Regions from separate parts of the Streptosporangium brasiliense genome, predicted to be linked through region 2. Evidence: predicted binding sites of a transcription regulator. Region 2 holds the regulator's gene; the other holds the start of a gene.
The links. Region 2 encodes HrcA, which represses chaperone genes, less so after heat shock. Its sites were predicted from a motif close to TTGGCACTCTCNNNNNGAGAGTGCCAA; they were not measured.
Positions count from the first base shown of each region.

Region 1: the regulator HrcA is predicted to act here: its motif matches at 5,814-5,840, upstream of groES (co-chaperone GroES).

Region 1 covers NZ_JAUSRB010000002.1:602,236-611,989, forward strand. Annotated here, with positions in the region: gene guaB (IMP dehydrogenase) at 1-490, opposite strand, end outside; gene J2S55_RS11130 (helix-turn-helix transcriptional regulator) at 1,044-2,054, shown strand; gene J2S55_RS11135 (DUF5319 family protein) at 2,158-2,535, shown strand; gene J2S55_RS11140 (hypothetical protein) at 2,496-2,639, opposite strand; gene J2S55_RS11145 (sigma-70 family RNA polymerase sigma factor) at 2,776-3,420, opposite strand; gene groL (chaperonin GroEL) at 3,696-5,321, opposite strand; gene groES (co-chaperone GroES) at 5,412-5,723, opposite strand; gene J2S55_RS11160 (class I SAM-dependent methyltransferase) at 6,080-7,246, shown strand; gene J2S55_RS11165 (hypothetical protein) at 7,439-8,632, shown strand; gene tsaD (tRNA (adenosine(37)-N6)-threonylcarbamoyltransferase complex transferase subunit TsaD) at 8,696-9,727, opposite strand; gene rimI (ribosomal protein S18-alanine N-acetyltransferase) at 9,720-9,754, opposite strand, start outside.
Region 2 covers NZ_JAUSRB010000001.1:687,929-697,682, forward strand. Annotated here, with positions in the region: gene lepA (translation elongation factor 4) at 1-753, shown strand, start outside; gene J2S55_RS03045 (glycoside hydrolase family 18 protein) at 839-2,116, opposite strand; gene hemW (radical SAM family heme chaperone HemW) at 2,297-3,508, shown strand; gene J2S55_RS03055 (DUF4870 domain-containing protein) at 3,658-4,329, opposite strand; gene J2S55_RS03060 (DUF3097 domain-containing protein) at 4,354-5,169, opposite strand; gene J2S55_RS03065 (hypothetical protein) at 5,225-5,959, opposite strand; gene hrcA (heat-inducible transcriptional repressor HrcA) at 6,139-7,152, shown strand; gene dnaJ (molecular chaperone DnaJ) at 7,165-8,307, shown strand; gene J2S55_RS03080 (16S rRNA (uracil(1498)-N(3))-methyltransferase) at 8,395-9,126, shown strand; gene J2S55_RS03085 (hypothetical protein) at 9,163-9,754, opposite strand, start outside.

The DNA.
Region 1 (9,754 bases), on a different contig from region 2:
CGACCGGCGCGGTGACCAGCGGCATCGGGGTCATGACCTCGCGCACGGGACGGCGCTGGTCGGTCTCGAAGCGCATGTCGCGGTTGGTGACGATGCCGACGAGCACACCGGTCGGGTCGGTCACCGGGACACCGGAGATCCGGTAGGTGGCGCACAGGCGCTCGACGTCGGCGAGGGTGTCGTCCGGCGAGCAGGTGACCGGGTTGGTGACCATCCCGGCCTCGGAGCGCTTGACGAGATCGGCCTGCTGGGCCTGGTCCTCGATGGAGAGGTTGCGGTGCAGGATGCCGATGCCGCCCTGGCGGGCCATCGCCACCGCCATGCGGGCCTCGGTGACGGTGTCCATCGCCGCCGACACCAGCGGGATGCGCAGGGTGATCCCGCGAGACAGCCGCGTGCTGGTATCCGCCTCCCCCGGCTGCAGATCCGAATAAGCGGGCACCAGGAGCACGTCGTCGAACGTGAGTCCTGGCTCGGTGAACCTGGCCATCTGCAACCCTCCTACCACGGCGCTCTCATAAGCGGGGAAAGGCGCCGGCCCCCTGGTCATAGTTTAGAGTCTGGCTCCAAACCAGGGGGACATCGGGGATAAACGAGGGACCGAGCGGTCGGTGACCCGCCCGGTCCCCCGGTCACCGGCACCGCCACAAGGCGCCTGCGTGCCGCCGGACCCCCCTCCGCGTCCGGGCGGCGGCGCTCGTGACCGGTGCCGACGCTCTGTCAAGGGTGCGTCACCGCCTGTCCACCCGCAATGGGCAAACGTGCAATTGCACGAAGTTGCACCGCGGTGGCGCGCCGCGGACGTGACGCGCCGGCGGGCGGATCCGCGGGCCGGGCGCGGAGCCCGGCGCCGGGCCGGGTCAGGCCCCGCGCACGTCGCGCCGGCGGGCCGATCCGCGGGCCGCGCGCAACGTGACGGCGGGCGGAGCCTCGGGCCGGAGGCGGAGCCCGATGCCGGGCGCGCCAGTCCTGGCAACGTCCGGACAGGGATGATTCGCCGGGTTATTCTCTCGGGATCGTGTCACCTCAGGAGCCCCTCCCCGATGCGCATCGACACATCCGCACCGCCCGATCCGCTCGCGACCCTGGGCCTCACCCCGGGCCAGACCGCGCTGTACAACACGGTGCTGCGTCTGCACCGCGCCACCTGCGCCGCGCTCGCCGACGCCACCGACCGCTCGCCCGAGGCGCTGGAGCGCGAGCTGGCCAGCCTCGTGCGGCTGGGCGTGGTCGACGAGCAGGCCGGGGAGTATCTCGCCAGGCACCCCGCCGCGGCGCTCGGCCACCTGATCGCCGAGCGGCTGGACCGCCTCGCCGCCGAGAGCCGCAGGATCGACACCGTGCTCGGGTCGATCCGCGGCTTCATCCACCAGTACGACGCCGGGCTCGACTACCAGACCGGCCAGTTCGCGGTGGACCTGGTCGGCGGGGCCGACGAGCTCTACGAGAGCGTGATCGGCATGGCGGTCCAGGCGCCGCCGCTGGAGCTGCTGTCGGCCGTCCCCGACACCCGGACGATGAGCGACTTCGCGCACCGCTACGCCGACCAGTGGATCGGGGCCCAGCGCAGCGGCCTGCTCTCCTGCCGGGTCGTCATCCCGGTCCACACGCTGGAGACCGCCGGCCTGCGGGACAAGCTGGACCAGTTCGAGCGGGCCGGGGCCCAGATCCGCACCCTCGACGTGGTGCCGAGCTGGTTCCTGATCGCCGGGACCGACGCCGCGGGCATGCCCGCCCAGTGGGGCGGCGCCCTCGCCGAGAACGCCTACAACTTCCACCTGGTCCGGGCGGCCATCGTGGTGGCCGCGCTGCGCTCGCTCTTCGAGGAGCTGTGGACCCGCGCGGCACCGCTGCCGTGGACGCACCGCGGCGACGGCGTGGCGCGGGTGCTGCGGCTGGCCGCCCAGGGGGTCTCCGACGAGGTGATCGCCCGGCAGCTCGGGATCTCGGTCCGGACGGTGCGGGCCCGGTTCGCCGACGCCATGGCCGAGCTCGGCGCGCAGTCGCGCTTCCAGGCGGGCGTGGAGGCCGCCCGCCGTGGGTGGCTGGTGTAGTTCCGGACCCGGTCGTGGGCGGCTGGCGCGGTTCGGGACCTGGTCGTGGGCGACTGGTGTAGTTCGGCCCCTGTTGGCCGCATCGAGGTCATAAGGTGGGAACGTGCTCGACGATGTCCCTCGCGACCCGTTCGCGGATGACCCCGACGACCCGGCGGCGGCGCTGGGAGAGCCCGACGACCCCGAGCCGCTGACCTCAGCCGAACGCGACGAGGCCATGACCGATCTCGCCGACGTGGAGGTCTTCCGTTCGCTGCTGGAGCCCCAGGGGGTGCTCGGCCTGGTCCTCGACTGCCCGGAGTGCGGCGAGCAGCACTACTTCGACTGGGAGCTGCTGCGCGGCAACCTGCGGCAGATGATCGAGAACGGCCAGCCGCAGGTGCACGAGCCCGCCTACCAGCCCGACCCCACCGACTACGTCACCTGGGAGTACGCCCGGGGTTACGTGGACGGGGTGATCGACACCGAGGAACAGCGCTGATCGACGTCGTCGATCAGCGCGGCCAGCAGGTTGACGGCGACATCGGAGGTGGGGACGGCCTCCCTCCGGGAGAGCGCCTCCAGGACCGCGTCGGTCTCGGCCACGGCCGGATCCTCCTCCGGCCCGTATCTGCGGGCCGGACGCCGCGGATGGACCGCCGTCATGGCCCCGCCCGCCCGCCGGCGCCGCGGGCCGCGCCCGGCGCCGCGCACCGCCGGACCACGCTCGGCTGCTCGGCGGTCAAGCCGTCGACTCCAGCTCCAGCTCCGCCATCGCCCGCAGCCGGGCCAGCGCCCGATGCTGGGCGACCCGGACCGCACCTGGTGACATGCCGAGTACATTACCCGTCTCCTCCGCCGAGAGGCCCGACACCACCCGGAGCATGAGCAGCTGGCGCTGGTTGTCGGGGAGCCTGGACAGCAGCCTGCGGGCGTGCTCGGCCTCGATGTAGCGGACCACGGTCTCCTCCGGCCCCGGGCCCTCGTCGGGCCCGTCCGGGAGGTCCTGGGTGGGCACGGCGGAGCGCACGGAGCTGCGCAGCGCGTCGGCCACCTTGTGGGAGGCGATGCCGAAGACGAAGGACGCGAACGGGCGTCCCATGTCCCGGTAGCGGGGCAGCGCGGACAGCACCGCGATGCATACTTCCTGGGCCACGTCGTCTGCGATGTGATACTGACCGGAGACCCGGCCGAGACGAGCACGGCAATAACGGACGACCATTGGCCGTAACTGCGCGATCAGGGTTTCGATCGCGGTGCGATCACCCTGAACGGCGAGGCTCGTCAGATCCTTGAGATCATCCCTGTGGGCGACCCCGTCAGATCTCGTCGCAAGCCTTACCCCACTTTTGGCGTCGGCGACGCATCCCTCGGTCACGTTAGGCATGATGCCCGCCCCGATCGGGCCTGTCGTCATGGCGAACGGCTACGGATTGGTCACATTGAGGCGGAGATAACGGGGCGTAATCGAATGGCGACAGCAATGACCTTGGTATGCGCAAATATTTCATTGGATAGCCGAATATGTCGGCTATTTGTTAGAAGGATGTTTGGCCTTCCGCGCGGCCGGCGATGACGCTTTGGGGTCCCTTTCGGTTTACCGGAAAACCGAACGGCCCGCACCCCCCGAGGGGACGCGGGCCGTACCGGATCCGGTGGAGATCAGTGGCCGTGGCCGTGACCGTGGCCGTGGCCGCCGGCGGCGGCCGGGGCCTCCTCCTCGGGCTTGTCCACCACGAGGGCCTCGGTCGTCAGCAGCATGCCGGCGATGGAGGCGGCGTTCTGGACGGCCGAGCGGGTGACCTTGACCGGGTCGATGACGCCCTGGCTGATCAGGTCACCGTACTCGCCGGTGGCGGCGTTGAGGCCCTCGCCCACGGAGAGCTCGGCGACCTTGGTGGTCACCACGTAGCCCTCAAGGCCGGCGTTCTCGGCGATCCAGCGGGCCGGCTCGATGAGCGCCTTGCGGACCACGGCGACGCCGGTCGCCTCGTCGCCGGACAGACCGAGGTCGTCCAGGACCTTGGAGACGTGGATGAGCGCGGAGCCACCGCCGGAGACGATGCCCTCCTCGATCGCCGCGCGGGTGGCGGAGATCGCGTCCTCCAGGCGGTGCTTCTTCTCCTTGAGCTCCACCTCGGTGGCCGCGCCGACCTTCAGCACGCAGACACCGCCGGAGAGCTTGGCCAGGCGCTCCTGGAGCTTCTCGCGGTCCCAGTCGGAGTCGGACTGCTCGATGGCGAGCTTGATCTCCTTGACCCGGTCGGAGATCGCCTGCTGGTCGCCGGCACCGTCGACGACGGTGGTGGCGTCCTTGGTGATCACGACGCGGCGGGCGGTGCCGAGCACCTCAAGGCCGACGTGCTCCAGCTTGAGGCCGACCTCCTCGCTGACGACCTCGCCGCCGGTGAGGATCGCGATGTCCTGCAGCATGGCCTTGCGGCGGTCGCCGAAGCCGGGGGCCTTGACCGCGACGGAGGTGAAGGTGCCGCGGATCTTGTTGGTGACCAGGACGGCCAGGGCCTCGCCCTCGACGTCCTCGGCGATGACGAGCAGCGCCTTCTTGGTCTGGGCGATCTTCTCCAGCAGCGGCAGGAAGTCGGCGACGGAGGAGACCTTGCCCTGGGTGATCAGGATGTAGGGGTCCTCCAGGACCGCCTCCATGCGCTCCTGGTCGGTCACCATGTAGGGCGACAGGTAGCCCTTGTCGAACTGGAGTCCCTCGGTGAACTCCAGCTCCAGGCCCATGGTGTTGGACTCCTCGACGGTGATGACACCGTCCTTGCCCACCTTGTCGAACGCCTCGGCGATCAGCTCGCCGATCTTGGCGTCCTGCGCGGAGATCGTCGCGACGTGCGCGATCTCCTTCTTGTCCTCGACCGGGCGGGCCGACTCGATCAGCTTGTCGCTGACGGCCCTGGCGGCCAGGTCGATGCCGCGCTTGAGCGACAGCGGCTGGGCACCGGCGGCGACGTTGCGCAGACCCTCGCGGACCATCGCCTGGGCGAGGACGGTGGCGGTGGTCGTGCCGTCACCGGCGATGTCGTTGGTCTTGGTGGCGACTTCCTTGGCGAGCTGGGCGCCGAGGTTCTCGTACGGAGCCTCCAGCTCGACCTCGCGGGCGATGGTGACACCGTCGTTGGTGATGGTCGGCGCACCGAACTTCTTGTCGATGACGACGTTGCGGCCGCGCGGGCCGAGCGTGACCTTGACGGCGTCCGCGAGGGCGTTCACGCCACGCTCAAGAGCGCGGCGGGCGTCCTCCTCGAACGACAGGATCTTCGGCATGACAGTCCTCTCTAAAAGCACGTCGGCGCATCAAAGCCCCGGGCGCTCGCGCGGCCCGGGGCTCGATACGTCATCTTTATGAAGCGTGGATTACTTCTCGATGATGGCGAGCACGTCGCGGGCGGAGAGCACCAGGTACTCCTCGCCGCCGTACTTCACCTCGGTGCCGCCGTACTTGCTGTAGAGGACGATGTCGCCCTCCTTGACGTCGAGCGGGATACGCTTGTCCCCGTCCTCGTCCCAGTTGCCGGGGCCCACCGCGAGGACCTTGCCCTCCTGCGGCTTCTCCTTGGCGGTGTCCGGGATCACGAGGCCGGAAGCGGTGGTCTGCTCGGCCTCAAGCGGCTGGACCACGATGCGGTCGCCGAGCGGCTTAACGGGAACCTTGGTGGCGGTCGTCACGTCGGACCTCCCCTTCAGATTTGGATGATCTAGAAGAGGCGACCAGCGGTCTGCCGTCGCGGGTGTCAGACCTGCCTCGTCGCATATTTATTGGCACTCTCAAGGGGAGAGTGCCAATACGGAACAGTATGCAAGGAGGGCTTGACAGTCAACACGAACCGCCCTTGTGCGCTTCCCGCGAACGTCGGCCCCCCGGCGTCGAGGGGTTCCGGCCCGCGCGGACCGGGCCGCCGGACCGGACCGGACCGGGCCGGACCGGACCGGGCCGGACCGAGCCGCCGGGCCCGAGCCGCCGGGCCCGAGCCGCCGGACGAGGCGGAGGGCGGCACCTCGGCCAGGCGGTAACGTCGGACGGCGTGGACCTTGACGCATTCCGGGAGCTGCTGACGCCGCGCGGCCAGGAGGCCCTGGGGGCGGCGGCCGAGATCGCGGGCGACGACCCGGTGGCGGCGGTGACGCGGCTCCGGAAGACCTACGACGCCGATCTGACCTCGGCGGCGCTCACGCAGGCCACGCTCAGGCGGCGGGCCAGGGAGAAGTTCGGCGACGACGCCGATCTCATGTATTTCACCCCGGGCGGTCTGGAGCAGTCCACCCGCCGCGAGGTCGCCGACCACCGGGCCCGCCGCATCGCCCCGGGCTCCCGGGTCGCCGACGTCTGCTGCGGCATCGGCGGGGACCTCCTCGCGCTGGCCAGGGCCGGATGCGTGGTGGAGGCCGTCGACGCCGACCCGCTCACGGCCGCGGTCGCCCGGGCCAACGCCGACGCCCTCGGGTTCGGGGACCGGGTCTCGGTCCGCGCGGCCGACGCGGCCACGATCGACCCGGCCGCCTTCGACGTCCTGTTCGCCGACCCCGCCCGCCGTACCGCGCGGGGCCGGACCTTCGACCCGATGGCCTACTCGCCACCCTGGCCCGACGTGCTGACGATGGTGGCGCGGGCCGAGGCGGCCTGCCTGAAGGTCGCCCCCGGCATCCCCTACGAGTTCATCCCCGCCGGGGCCGAGGCCGAGTGGGTCTCCTACAAGGGCGACGTCAAGGAGGCCGTGATCTGGTGCGGCGGGCTGGCCGGCGGCGCGGGGCGCAGGGCCACGATCCTGCCGGCGGGCGCGACGGTGACGTCCGACCCGGCGCTCGGCCCGGCCGGGCACGGTCCCGTGGGCCGCTACGTGTACGAACCGGACGGCGCGGCCATCCGGGCCCACCTCGTCGCGGAGATCGCCGCGATGGTCGGCGGCCACCTGCTCGACCCGCACATCGCCTACATCACCGGGGACGCCGCCGTGGAGACGCCGTGGGCGTCACGGTACGAGGTCCACGAGATGCTGCCGTTCTCGCTCAAACGGCTGCGGGCGGCGCTCCGCGAGCGCGGGGTCGGCAATGCGACGATCAAAAAGCGCGGTTCCGCGGTCGATGTCGAACGCCTGCGGAAAGACCTGCGACTATCCGGTGACCGCTCGGCGGTCGTCATTCTCACCCGGATTGTCGAAAGGCCGTTCGCCCTCATCTGCACCCCTTCTTGACCTGCCGAAACGGCAAATTCCGACATTCCATTGGCAATCACGATCTTTTAAATTCCGCTCCGAAAAACCTTGATCCAGAGGCTAGGGTTGCCAGGCGGGAGTTCTTCCCCCGCCTGCGGTTCGACCGCGTTCGCCAGCAAAAAGGACCAACCCCGCCGCGCGGCTCACCGTCGGCGGGTGAAGGAGCTCTCGGTGGATCACTCCGACCACACCCTGCTCCAGGCAGGCAGTCAGACCGCCATCTCCGACCGGATGCGCGAGCTCCTCGCCCGGGCCGCCCAGGACCACGTGTACGAACAGCGCACCCAGGGCGCCGTGCTGGATGAGATCCGCCAGCGCCTGGAGGGCATGGAGTGGCTGCTGCGGGAGGTCAGGGAGCGCGAGCTCGGCGGGCTGGGCGGGACGCTGGAATCCGTCCACGGCCGCCTGGACGACATCGCCGTCCGCCCGCCGGCGTGGGCCGAGGGTCTGGCCCAGCACGTCGAGGCGGTCCGCGACCACGTGGACGCCGTGGGCGAGCGCGTCGGCTCCCTCGGCCAGGGGGTCGAGACCGTCCGCGACCAGGTCACGCCCATCGGCGAGCTGCCGAGCCTCTGGGCCGACGTCGGCACCGTCGGCGAGAGCGTGGACGAGGCGCTCGTCCGCCTCCAGTCGATCGCCGACGGCACCCAGGGCGTCGGCGACCTGGTGGGCGACCTCGCCGAGCGCCTGGGCCGGCTCCAGGCCGGCATGGAGGCCGCGGCCGGCCGCTTCACCCGCCTGGACAGGTCGCTGGCCGAGCTCACCCAGCGCGCCGATCGCCTGGAGTCGGGGCTGCTCGACCTGTCCGCGAGCGTGCGGGAGAGCGTCGGCGAGGCGGCCGGGCGCCTGCTGGCCGCGGTCGAGCAGGTCAACGGCCGGGTCGAGCTGCTCACGGCCCGCACCGACGGCCGCTTCGACGCCCTCGACGAGCGGCTCGACGACGTCGAGGGCCGCGTCACCGGCCGGGTCGACGCCGTCGGCTCCCGCCTGTGCACGCTGGAGGGCCACGCGGAGAAGCTCGGGCTCCGGCTGGAGGGCGTCGACGACCACGTCGAGGCCGTCGGCCGGCGCGTCGACGGGCTGCCCGCCGTCCTGAACGTCGGCGAGCTCATCGACGCCCAGACCGCCGATCACGCCGGCCGGCTGGCCTCCCTGGACGAGCGCGTCGTCCAGACCCAGGCCGCTCTCCTCCCCCTGGCCGACATGCTCCGCGCCCAGCCCGACCGCGAGCAGCTGGCCGAGGCCCTCGGCGAGGCCGTGGAGCCGGCCCGGACCGACCTCACCCGCCACCTGAGCGCCCTTGAGGAGACCATGCTGGCCCTCGCCGAGGCGCTGCTGCGCCCCACCCGCAACGACAAGGACTGACCCCCTACGGCGGCGCCCCGCCGCGGACTCCGCCGGCGGACACGCGCGGGCGGATCCGCGAGGTCACACGTGGACTGTGGTGATCGGCAGTGAGGAGTCGGCGGGGATGTCCAGCGGGGACGGGGTGATGCCGGCCGCCACCAGGTCGGAGCCGAGCGCGGCCACCATGGCCCCGTTGTCGGTGCACAGCCCCGGGCGCGGGACGCGCAGCCGTACGCCGGCCGCCTCGCAGCGCTCCCGGGCGAGGGCGCGCAGCCGGGAGTTGGCCGCCACGCCGCCGCCGATCAGCAGGTCCCGGACGCCGTGCTCGCGGCACGCCTGCAGGGCCTTGCGGGTCAGCACGTCGACCACGGCCTCCTGGAACGAGGCCGCCACGTCGGGCACGTGGATCGCCTCGCCGGTCCGCTCCCGCGCCTCCACCCAGCGCGCCACGGCGGTCTTCAGCCCGGAGAAGGAGAAGTCCAGCGTCCCGTCGTCGTATTTGCCGCGGGGGAAGGCGATGGCAGTGCCGGAGCCGTCCTGGGCCGCGCGGTCGATGTAGGGGCCGCCGGGGAAGGGCAGGCCGAGCACCCGGGCCACCTTGTCGAACGCCTCGCCCGCGGCGTCGTCGACCGTGGACCCCAGCGAGATGACGTCCTTGGCGACGTCGGGCACCAGCAGCAGGGAGGAGTGGCCTCCCGAGACCAGCATGGCGATGCACGGCTTGGGCAGGGCGCCGTGTTCGAGCTGGTCCACGGCCACGTGGGCGGCCAGGTGGTTGACGCCGTACAGCGGCAGGCCCAGGCCGAGCGCGTAGGCCTTGGCGGCGGCGACGCCGACGAGCAGCGCGCCGGCCAGGCCGGGCCCGGCGGTCACCGCGATCGCGTCGATGTCGGTGAAGCGCAGGCCGGCCTGCTCCAGGGCCCGCTCGACGGTCGGGGTCATCGCCTCCAGGTGCGCCCGGGAGGCCACCTCCGGCACCACGCCGCCGAACCGGGCGTGCTGCTCGACGCTGGAGGCGATCGCGTTGGCCAGCAGGGTGTGCCCCCGGACGATGCCCACCCCGGTCTCGTCGCAGGAGGTCTCGATGCCCAGGACTAGAGGTTCGTCACGCATTGAGGTCCTTCTTCATCGTGATCGCGT
Region 2 (9,754 bases):
CGCCTGGAGCGCGAGTTCAACCTCTCGCTCATCTCCACCGCGCCCAACGTGATCTACCGAGTGATCATGGAGGACGGCAAGGAGGTCACCGTCACCAACCCGTCGGAGTTCCCCACGGGCAAGGTCGACCAGGTCTTCGAGCCGATGGTGAAGTCCACGGTGCTGGTGCCCTCGGAGTTCATCGGCGCGATCATGGAGCTCTGCCAGAACCGCCGGGGCAACCTGCAGGGCATGGACTACCTGTCGGAGGACCGCGTCGAGATCCGCTACACCATGCCGCTCGGCGAGATCATCTTCGACTTCTTCGACCAGCTCAAGTCCCGCACGCGCGGCTACGCCTCGCTGGACTACGAGCCCTCGGGGGAGCAGGAGTCCGACCTGGTCAAGGTCGACATCCTGCTCCAGGGCGAGGCGGTCGACGCCTTCAGCGCCATCGTCCACAAGGACAAGGCCTACGGCTACGGCGTCGAGATGGCCAAGAAGCTCCGCGAGCTCATCCCGAGGCAGCAGTTCGAGGTCCCGATCCAGGCGGCCATCGGCGCCCGTGTCATCGCCCGCGAGAACATCCGCGCCATCCGCAAGGACGTCCTGGCCAAGTGCTACGGCGGTGACATCTCCCGTAAGCGCAAGCTCCTGGAGAAGCAGAAGGAGGGCAAGAAGCGGATGAAGATGGTCGGCCGCGTCGAGGTCCCCCAGGAGGCGTTCGTCGCCGCGCTGTCCACCGAGTCCTCCGCCGACAAGACCAAGAAGTAGCCGGTGCCCCGCCCGTCCGGAGCGGGCGGGCGGGGCCGCCGGTGACCCAGGACCTGCGGCCCCGCCCAGTCTGGGGACGGGCGCCTCAGCGCAGGACGCTGTAGAGCGCCGAGGTCAGCGAGGCCTTGGCGTCGTCCTGGTCGATGGACCACATCATGGAGCCGCCGAGACCCTTGAGGCGGATGTAGGCCGCCTTCTGGACCACCGTGGCCGGGTCGTCGTAGGACCAGAACTCGTTGCCGTCGTAGATCCAGTTGCTGCCGGTCCTCAGGTCGCGGTAGCGCTTGCCGGGCTTGTTCACCAGGTTCTTGTAGTCGTCGCTGCCGGCCGCCCAGGTGCCGGGCGCGGGACCGGTGGCGGTGCCGTACAGGCCGTTGCGGCCGCCGGTGACGCCGGTCCAGCCCTGGCCGTACGCCGGGATGCCGACGACGATCTTCCTGGCCGGGGCGCCGCGCGACAGGTAGTCGCGGACGGTCTGGTCCACGCTGTACTTCACCGGGCTGGGGTCGCGCCGGTCGGTGAGCAGGTTGCCGTTGTGGCCGGTGACGTTCTCCCACGGACCGTGCAGGTCGTAGCCCTGGACGGTGGCGAAGGTGAGGTGCTTGAAGACGTCGCGCACCTCGAAGCCCGCGTCGATCTTGGCGGCGGCGGCGGGCAGGTAGGCGGTCAGTTCGCTCCGCCGGTCCAGCTCGTTCATCTGGCGGCGCAGCTCGGCGGTGAACAGCGTGAAGTTCTGCTTGTCCTCGGGCCGGATGACGTTGCCCTCGTTGCCGGAGGAGCCCGGCCACTCCCAGTCGAGGTCGATGCCGTCGAAGACGCCGGCTCCGGCGCCGGGCGCGGTGCCGGGCAGGTTGCCCTTGAGCCACAGGTCCACGCAGGAGGCTGCCAGCTTGACGCGCCCCTCGGGGGTCAGCACCGCGTCGGAGAAGTATTTCGAGCCCGACCAGCCACCGAGGGAGATGAGCGCCTTCAGGCCGGGATGCTTGGCCTTGAGCTTCTTCAACTGGTTCAGGTTGCCGTTCAGCGCCTGGCCTTCGGCGTCGCCGACGCCGTCCACGCTCTGCCCGGCGGGGACCGGGCGCTGCCAGTCGGCCCACGCGTCGGAGGAGACGCAGTCGCCGCCGGCGCTGACGGAGCCGAAGGCGTAGTTGATGTGGGTCAGCTTGGCGGCGGCGCCGGTGGTGTCCAGGTCCTTGACGTGGTAGTTGCGGCCGTAGATGCCCCACTGGATGAAGTAGGCGACCCGCTTGAAGCGGTCGCCGTGGTCCGGGGCGGTCCGGGCCTGAGCCGGTGCCGGTACGGCTGTCGCCGTGAGGCCCGCGGCGATGACCGCCGCGAGCGTGTGCCGGAGGAGTCTCTGCACGGGCTTCTCCACTTGCGTCGGGGGATTAACTTATAGGAAACTTTCCTTTAAGTTTTCACGGATCGTAGACTTGGCCGATCTGGGCGTCAACGGTCTGCCGCTGATTTGCTGCATAGGCGGCCGGCGCGGCGCGCCGGCCGCCGTTCCGGGCACCCGGACGGGAGCGGCAGACTTGGTGTCGTGCCATCCACTCTTCCCGACGGTGACCCCGTACCGGCCTCGGGCCGGCTCCCCGACAGCGCGCTCCACGGGCTCGGCGGGCGACCCTTCGGCTTCTACGTCCACGTGCCCTTCTGCGTGACCCGCTGCGGCTACTGCGACTTCAACACCTACACGGCCGCCGAGCTCGGTCCCGGCGCCTCGCACCGGGACTACGCCGACACCGCGATCGACGAGGTACGGCGGGCACGGGCCACCCTCGGCGGGGCGGACCTCCCGGTCGAGACGGTGTTCTTCGGCGGCGGCACCCCGACCCTGCTGCCCGCCGGAGACCTGGTCCGGATCCTGGCGGCGATCGAGGAGGAGTTCGGGCTGGCCCCCGGCGCCGAGGTGACCACCGAGGCCAACCCCGAGTCCGTGGACCGGGCCTACCTGGCCGAGCTGCGCGGCGGCGGGTTCACCCGGATGAGCTTCGGCATGCAGAGCGCCCGCGAGCACGTGCTGGAGGTGCTGGAGCGCCGGCACACCCCCGGCCGGCCGGCGCAGGCCGTACGGGAGGCCAGGGAGGCCGGGTTCGACCACGTGAACCTGGACCTGATCTACAGCACGCCGGGGGAGAGCGACGACGACTGGCGGGCCTCGCTGGCCGCGGCGATCGAGGCCGGGCCCGACCACGTGTCCGCCTACTCGCTGATCGTCGAGGACGGCACCAGGCTGGCGGCCAGGATCCGGCGCGGCGAGCTGCCCATGCCCGACGACGACGTGGCCGCCGACCGCTATCTCATCGCCGACGCCATGCTCGCCGAGGCCGGCTTCGAGTGGTACGAGGTGTCCAACTGGGCGACCTCGGAGGCCGGACGCTGCCGGCACAACCTGCTCTACTGGACCGGCGGCGACTGGTGGGGCGTCGGCCCCGGCGCGCACAGCCACGTCGGCGGCACCCGGTGGTGGAACGTCAAGCATCCGGCGGCCTACGCCCGGCGGCTGGCCTCCGGCGTCTCGCCCGCGCACGCCCGCGAGGTGCTCACCTCGGAGGACAGGGCGGTGGAGCGGCTGATGCTGGAGCTCAGGCTCGCCCAGGGGTTCCCGCTCAAGGAGATCCAGCGGCCGCCGGTCGTCGCCAGGGCGCTGGCCGACGGCCTGCTCGAGATGGAACCGTTCAAGGCGGGCCGCGCGGTGCTGACGCTGCGCGGGCGGCTGCTGGCCGACGCCCTGGTGCGGGACCTGACCTGAGGGCCTGTCCACGCGCCCGGCAGCCGTGTGACGGCCCTCCGGACCCGCGTGACGGCCCCCCGGACCCGCGTGAGGGCGGGCCCGGAGGGCCGTGACGGGCGCCTGTGCCGGCGCCCGGAGGCGGCTGAGGGCCGGGCGTGCGCCGGTGGTCAGCTGACGAAACGGATGTTCATCGGATAGCGGTAGCTCTCCCCCCGGTTGGCCGCGACGGCGGCCATGATCATCAAGGCGAGCGACCCGATCCAGAGCACGAAGATCAGAAGGAAGCCGATCAGCACGAAGGCCAGGACCCAGGAGACGAAGTAAGCGATCATCAGGGTGAGCTGGAAGTTGAGCGCCTCGGCCGCCTGGCTCCGCACGTAGGGGGACTCGTCCTTCTTCACGAGATACAGCACCAGCGGGCCGACGAACGAGGTCAGCAGGCCCAGCAGGTGGGCGAGCATGGCCATGGTGGTCTCGTCACGGCTGGGCCGCCAGCCGTAGGCCCCCTGCTGGGGCGGGTATCCGTAGCCGACCGGCTGACCGTAGCCGCCGGTCGGCTGACCGTACGCGTCGTACGGCTGACCATAGCCGCCGGTCGGCTGACCGTATCCGCCGGGTGGCTGGCCGTACCCGCCGGAAGGCTGGCCGTACGCGCCGGGAGGCGGATACGCCCCCTGGTGGCCGTCCTGGTAGCCGGGCTGGTGCCCCTGGTCGCCGGATCCGTACGGCGGAGCCGCGGGGGGCGGGTAGCCCTGGCCGGGCTGGGGCGGCCATCCGGCCTGCCTGGTGGGTTCCTCGCCCGCGGGTCCGTACCGCGGGCTCTCGGGACTGTCGCTCATTGCCCCTCCTGATGGGGTGCGGGGTTAGTCATCCTGGCCGGGAACCGTCACGAAGTCGATCAGCTCCTCGACGGGACCGAGCAGCTCCGGCTCCAGATCGGCGTAGGTGGTGACCGATCCCAGAATGCGGCGCCATGCCTCGGCGGGCTCCAGATCCCAGCCGAGGGCGGCGATGACCCCTTCTTTCCAGGGTATGCCGCGCGGCACCGGCGGCCAGGAGTCGATCTTCAGCACCGAGGGCTTGACCGCCTGCCAGACGTCGACGAACGGGTGCCCGACGACCAGTACGTGCGGTGAGGAGGCCTGGGCGGCGATCCGGCTCTCCTTCGAGCCGTGGACCAGGTGGTCGACGAGCACGCCCAGACGGCGGCCGGGGCCGGGCCCGAACTCCTCGACGATCGAGGGCAGATGGTCGACCCCTTCGAGATACTCCACGACCACGCCCTCCACCCGGAGGTCGTGGCCCCAGACCTTCTCCACGAGCGCGGCGTCGTGCACGCCCTCCACGTAGATCCGGCTCTCCTTGGCCACCTGGGCCCGCAGGCCCTCCACCGCGATCGAACCCGAGGCGCTCCGCCTCGGAGCCCGCGGCGCGGCGGTGGGCCGGACCAGCGTCACCACCTTGCCCTCCAGGAGGAACGCTGCGGGCTCCAACGGGAACAGCCGCCGCCGCCCGAACCGGTCCTCCAGCGTGACGGCCTCCTTGTCGCAGGCCACCACGGCGCCGCAGAAGCCGCCGTCGGCGTCCTCCACGACCAGGTCGAGCTCCGCGGGGACCTGGGGGATCTTCCCCTTGAGGGGGCGCCGCCAGTTCTCCGACAGCACGTCGCGCTCGTACATCACCGGCCGCTCGCTCTCTCGTCAGGGATCAAGTGGACGGTAGCAAAAGCCGTGATCACCTGCCGTAGGCTCCCGGCTGTCCCCACTGCCCCGCCGCGGCGGCGGCCTGGCGCCTGCGGGCGCCGCTCCGCCTGACCAGCACGACGATCGTCACGATGACGGCCAGCAGGAAGCCCAGCCCCGGCACCGCGAACAGCGCGATCGCGCCGCCCACCACCGAATCGGCGACGATCTCCTTGCCGACGCCGAACTTGGCGGGAGCCCCCTCGGAGGTGGTGCACGTGAGCTGGTAGTCGCCGGCCTTGTCCACCCCGATCCGCAGGGCCAGCTCCCAGACGACGCCGTCGGAGGTGACGGTCTGCTGCACGCCCGGCTGCTGGAGCCGGACCTTCTCCGGATCACCCTGGATCTGGCACTCGAAGTTGGTGCCCGTCTCGGCGGAGACGTAGATCGCGGGCTTGTCCGCCGGGTCGAGCTTGACCGTCACGGCCTTGCCCGGCTCGAACGAGCTGGTGGGCGCGGCGTCGGTGATCGCGCTGAAGATGCCGCCGGCGAAACCGGCGATGCCGACGATCACGCTGAGGACGAAGACCAGCCAGGCGCCGACGATCCAGCCGATGCTGGGCTTGACCTTCGTCTTCGGCGGCGGCCCCTGGGGTGCGCCGTAACCGGGGGAGGCGTAGCCGTAGGAAGGGGCGCCCTGGTGCTGGCCGTAGGGCTGCTGGGGGGCGCCGTAGCCGGGGGCGCCGGAGGGGGCGCCGCCCGAGGGGGATCCGAAATCGTGGGACATGTCGTAAATTGTGGGTCTTGCCGCTTGTATCCCGATAGCAGTTGACTTGACAGTTGCTTGGGCCCGTCATCCTGACGCCGTGTTATCGCACCCCGTGGGCTGGAGCCGTACACTTGGCACTCGGGAACACAGAGTGCCAGACCTGGTGTTTCACATTCGGGTGCAGGGAGGTGAGCACGTTGGTCGACGACCGCAAGCTGGCGGTTCTCCGCGCCATCGTCGAGGATTACGTGTCCACCAACGAGCCGGTGGGCTCCAAGACCCTCGTCGAGCGGCACAACCTGGGTGTGTCGTCGGCGACCATCCGCAACGACATGGCGGTGCTGGAGGAGCAGGGCTACATCGCCCAGCCCCACACCAGCGCCGGCCGGGTGCCCACGGACAAGGGCTACCGGCTGTTCGTCGACAGGCTCTCGCAGGTGAAGCCGTTGTCGAGCGCGGAGAAGAGGGCCATCGAGAGCTTTCTCGCCGGCGCCGTTGACATCGACGACGTCGTGATGCGCACGGTGCGGCTGCTGGCGCAGCTGACCCGGCAGGTCGCCGTCGTGCAATATCCCACGCTGACCAGCTCCACGGTCCGGCACGTCGAGCTGGTCCCGTTGAGCGAGCGCAGGCTGATGTTCGTGCTCATCACCAACACGGGACGGGTCGAGCAGCGCGTGGTCGAGCTGCCCGACGTGGTGGACGAGACCCGTGTCGCCCATCTCCGCGCGACTCTCAACGCCTGCCTCGACGGGTGCGGGCTGGCCAGGGTCCCCGACACGGTCGCCGACCTGCCCGAGCGACTGCCGGCCGAGGATCGGCCGTTCGCGGCCACGGTCCTGTCGGTGCTGCTGGAGTCCCTCGTGGACCGGCATGATGAAAAGATCGTTTTTGCCGGGGCGGCCAACCTCGCGGGAGCCGACTTCACCGTCGGGCTCCGCGACGTGCTGGAGGCCCTGGAAGAGCAGGTCGTGCTCATACGCCTGCTCGGTGAGACCTCCGACCTGTCGGCGCTGACAGTACGGATCGGCTCGGAGAACCCCTACACCGGACTCCAGGGCACATCGATCGTCGTCGCCGGATACGGTTCGGGGGACAAGCAACTGGCCCGGCTCGGTGTGCTGGGTCCGACGCGAATGGACTACCCGGTCACGATGGGCGCGGTGCGCGCGGTGGCACGCTACGTCAGCCAGATCCTGGCTGCATCTTAAGAGGTCAACTAAGTGGCTAAGAGCGACTACTACGGCACCCTCGGGGTGCGCCGTGACGCCAGTGCGGAAGAGATCAAGAAGGCGTATCGTCGCCTGGCGCGGGAGCTGCATCCCGATGTGAACCCCGATCCTGAGACCCAGGAGCGGTTCAAGGACATCACCCAGGCCTACGAGGTCCTGTCCGACCCCAACAAGCGCCAGATGTACGACATGGGCGCCGATCCGTTCTCCTCCGGCGCCGGTGCGGGCCCGGGCGGCTTCGGGGCGGGCTTCCCCTTCAGCGACATCATGGACGCCTTCTTCGGCGCGGCCGGCGGCGGCGGCACCCGCGGACCCAGGTCGCGTGCCCGCCGGGGCCGCAACGCCACCATCCGGGTGGAGCTCGACCTGCGTGAGTCGGCCTTCGGCACCACCCGCGAGCTGGTCGTCGACACCGCCGTGCTCTGCGAGGTCTGCACGGGCTCCGGCGCCGCGTCCGGCACCCACCCCGACACCTGCGACATGTGCCACGGCCGGGGCGAGGTCTCCCAGGTCACCCGGTCCTTCCTCGGCCAGGTCATGACCTCCCGCCCCTGTCCCCAGTGCGGCGGGTTCGGTTCGATCATCCGCAACCCCTGCCAGGAGTGCTCCGGCGACGGCCGGGTCCGCACCCGGCGGACCATCAAGGTCCGCATCCCGGCCGGCGTCGAGGACGGCACCCACATCCAGCTCGCCGGCGAGGGCGAGATCGGCCCGGGCGGCGGCCCGCCCGGCGACCTGTTCCTGGAGATCGTCGAGCGCTCGCACGAGATCTTCGAGCGCCGCGGCGACGACCTGCACTGCACCGTGCAGATCCCGATGACCGCGGCCGCGCTGGGCACCGTCCTGACCATGGAGACGCTCGACGGCGCCGAGGAGCTCGACATCCGGCCGGGCACCCAGTCCGGCCAGACCATCCCGCTCTACGGCCGCGGCGTCCAGCGCCTCAACGAGAACGGCCGTGGCGACCTGCTGATCCACGTCAACGTGGAGACCCCGGCCCGCCTCGACCCGGCCCAGGAGGAGCTCATGCGCGAGCTCGCCAAGCTCCGCGGCGAGGAGCGCCCGCCCGGCAAGTTCGCCCCCGGCCAGCAGGGGTTCTTCTCCAGGCTGCGGGACGCCTTCAATGGCCGCTGACGGCGGCCTCCCCGGGCCGGGCCGGCCCGTCCGCGCCGGCCGGGCCGCAGGCGTCCACCGGCCCGGCCCGCACCTCCCCGCCGGCCGATGACGGCCCCGGTCTTCCTGGCCGAACCGGCCGACCTGGCCCGGGCGGAGTTCACCTTCGGCGGCCCCGAGGGGCGCCACGCGGCGGCCGTACGCCGGCTGCGGGCCGGGGAGCGGCTCGACCTGACCGACGGCGCGGGCACCGTCGCCGAGTGCGTGGTCCGGGAGGCGGGCAAGGACTCCCTCCGTGTCGAGGTGCTGCGCCGCTACGACGTGCCGGCCCCGCGCCCCCGCCTGGTCGTGGTGCAGGGACTGCCCAAGGGCGACCGGGGCGAGCTGGCCGTGGAGATGATGACCGAGGCCGGGGTCGACGTGATCGTGCCCTGGTCCGCGGCCCGGTGCGTCACCCAGTGGAAGGGCGAGCGGGCCGTCAAGTCGCTGAACCGCTGGCGCTCCACGGCGAGGGAGGCGGGCAAGCAGTCCCGCCGCTTCCACCTGCCCGAGGTGACCGAGCCCGCCACCACCGCCAAGGTCGCCGCGCTGCTGTCGGCGGCCGCCCTGGGCGTCGTGCTGCACGAGGAGGCGGCCTCCCCGCTGTCGTCCCTGGAGCTCCCCGGCGCCGGTGACATCGTCGTGGTGGTCGGCCCCGAGGGCGGCGTCGGCCCGGAGGAGATCGACGCCTTCCGCGCGGTGGGGGCCGTGGCGGCGCTGCTCGGGCCGACGGTGCTGCGCACCTCGACGGCCGGGGTCGCCGCCGCGGCGGTGCTCCAGACGCGCACCGGCCGCTGGTGACGGGTCAGCCGTACTGACCTGAGAGGTCGGGTACGGCTAGCCGCCGGAGGAGATGGAGGTCGTCTCCGTCGGCATCGGAGCCGACTGATCGTCCGTCGGCGGGCACTCCTCGACCGAGCACGGGCTGCCCGAGGGGGCGGACGACTCCGAGGGCCTCGGAGTCGGCGCCGGCGTCCGGCACTCCTCGGTGAGCTCCTCGGGCTCGACCACCGTGCCGTCGGGCGGAGTCGTGGGGCAGGTGGGCGACGGGGTGGGCTCCGGGGTCGGCGTGGGCTTGTGCGTCGGCTTCGGGCTCGGCTTCGGGTGCGGCGCCGAGGACCTGGAGTGGGTGGGCGTCGGCAGGGGCGCGGTGGTGCCGGGCTCGGGCTTGGTGACGACCGGGAGCGGATCGTCGCCGTTGGAGGGGGCCCGCGAGGTGGCGGACAGGTCAGGTGGGGTCGAATGGGTGAAGTTGACGTCGTTCACCTGCCGGGTCACCTGCTCGCGGAACTCCGGGACCACCATGACGACGGTGGCCGCGACCAGGACGGCTCCCGCGATCGAGGCTCCGGCGCGCCACCACATCAGCCCGCGGAGCCCGCGTCTTTCCACGCGGGCGCGGATGATCTCCAGGCCGTCCGGGGAGGGA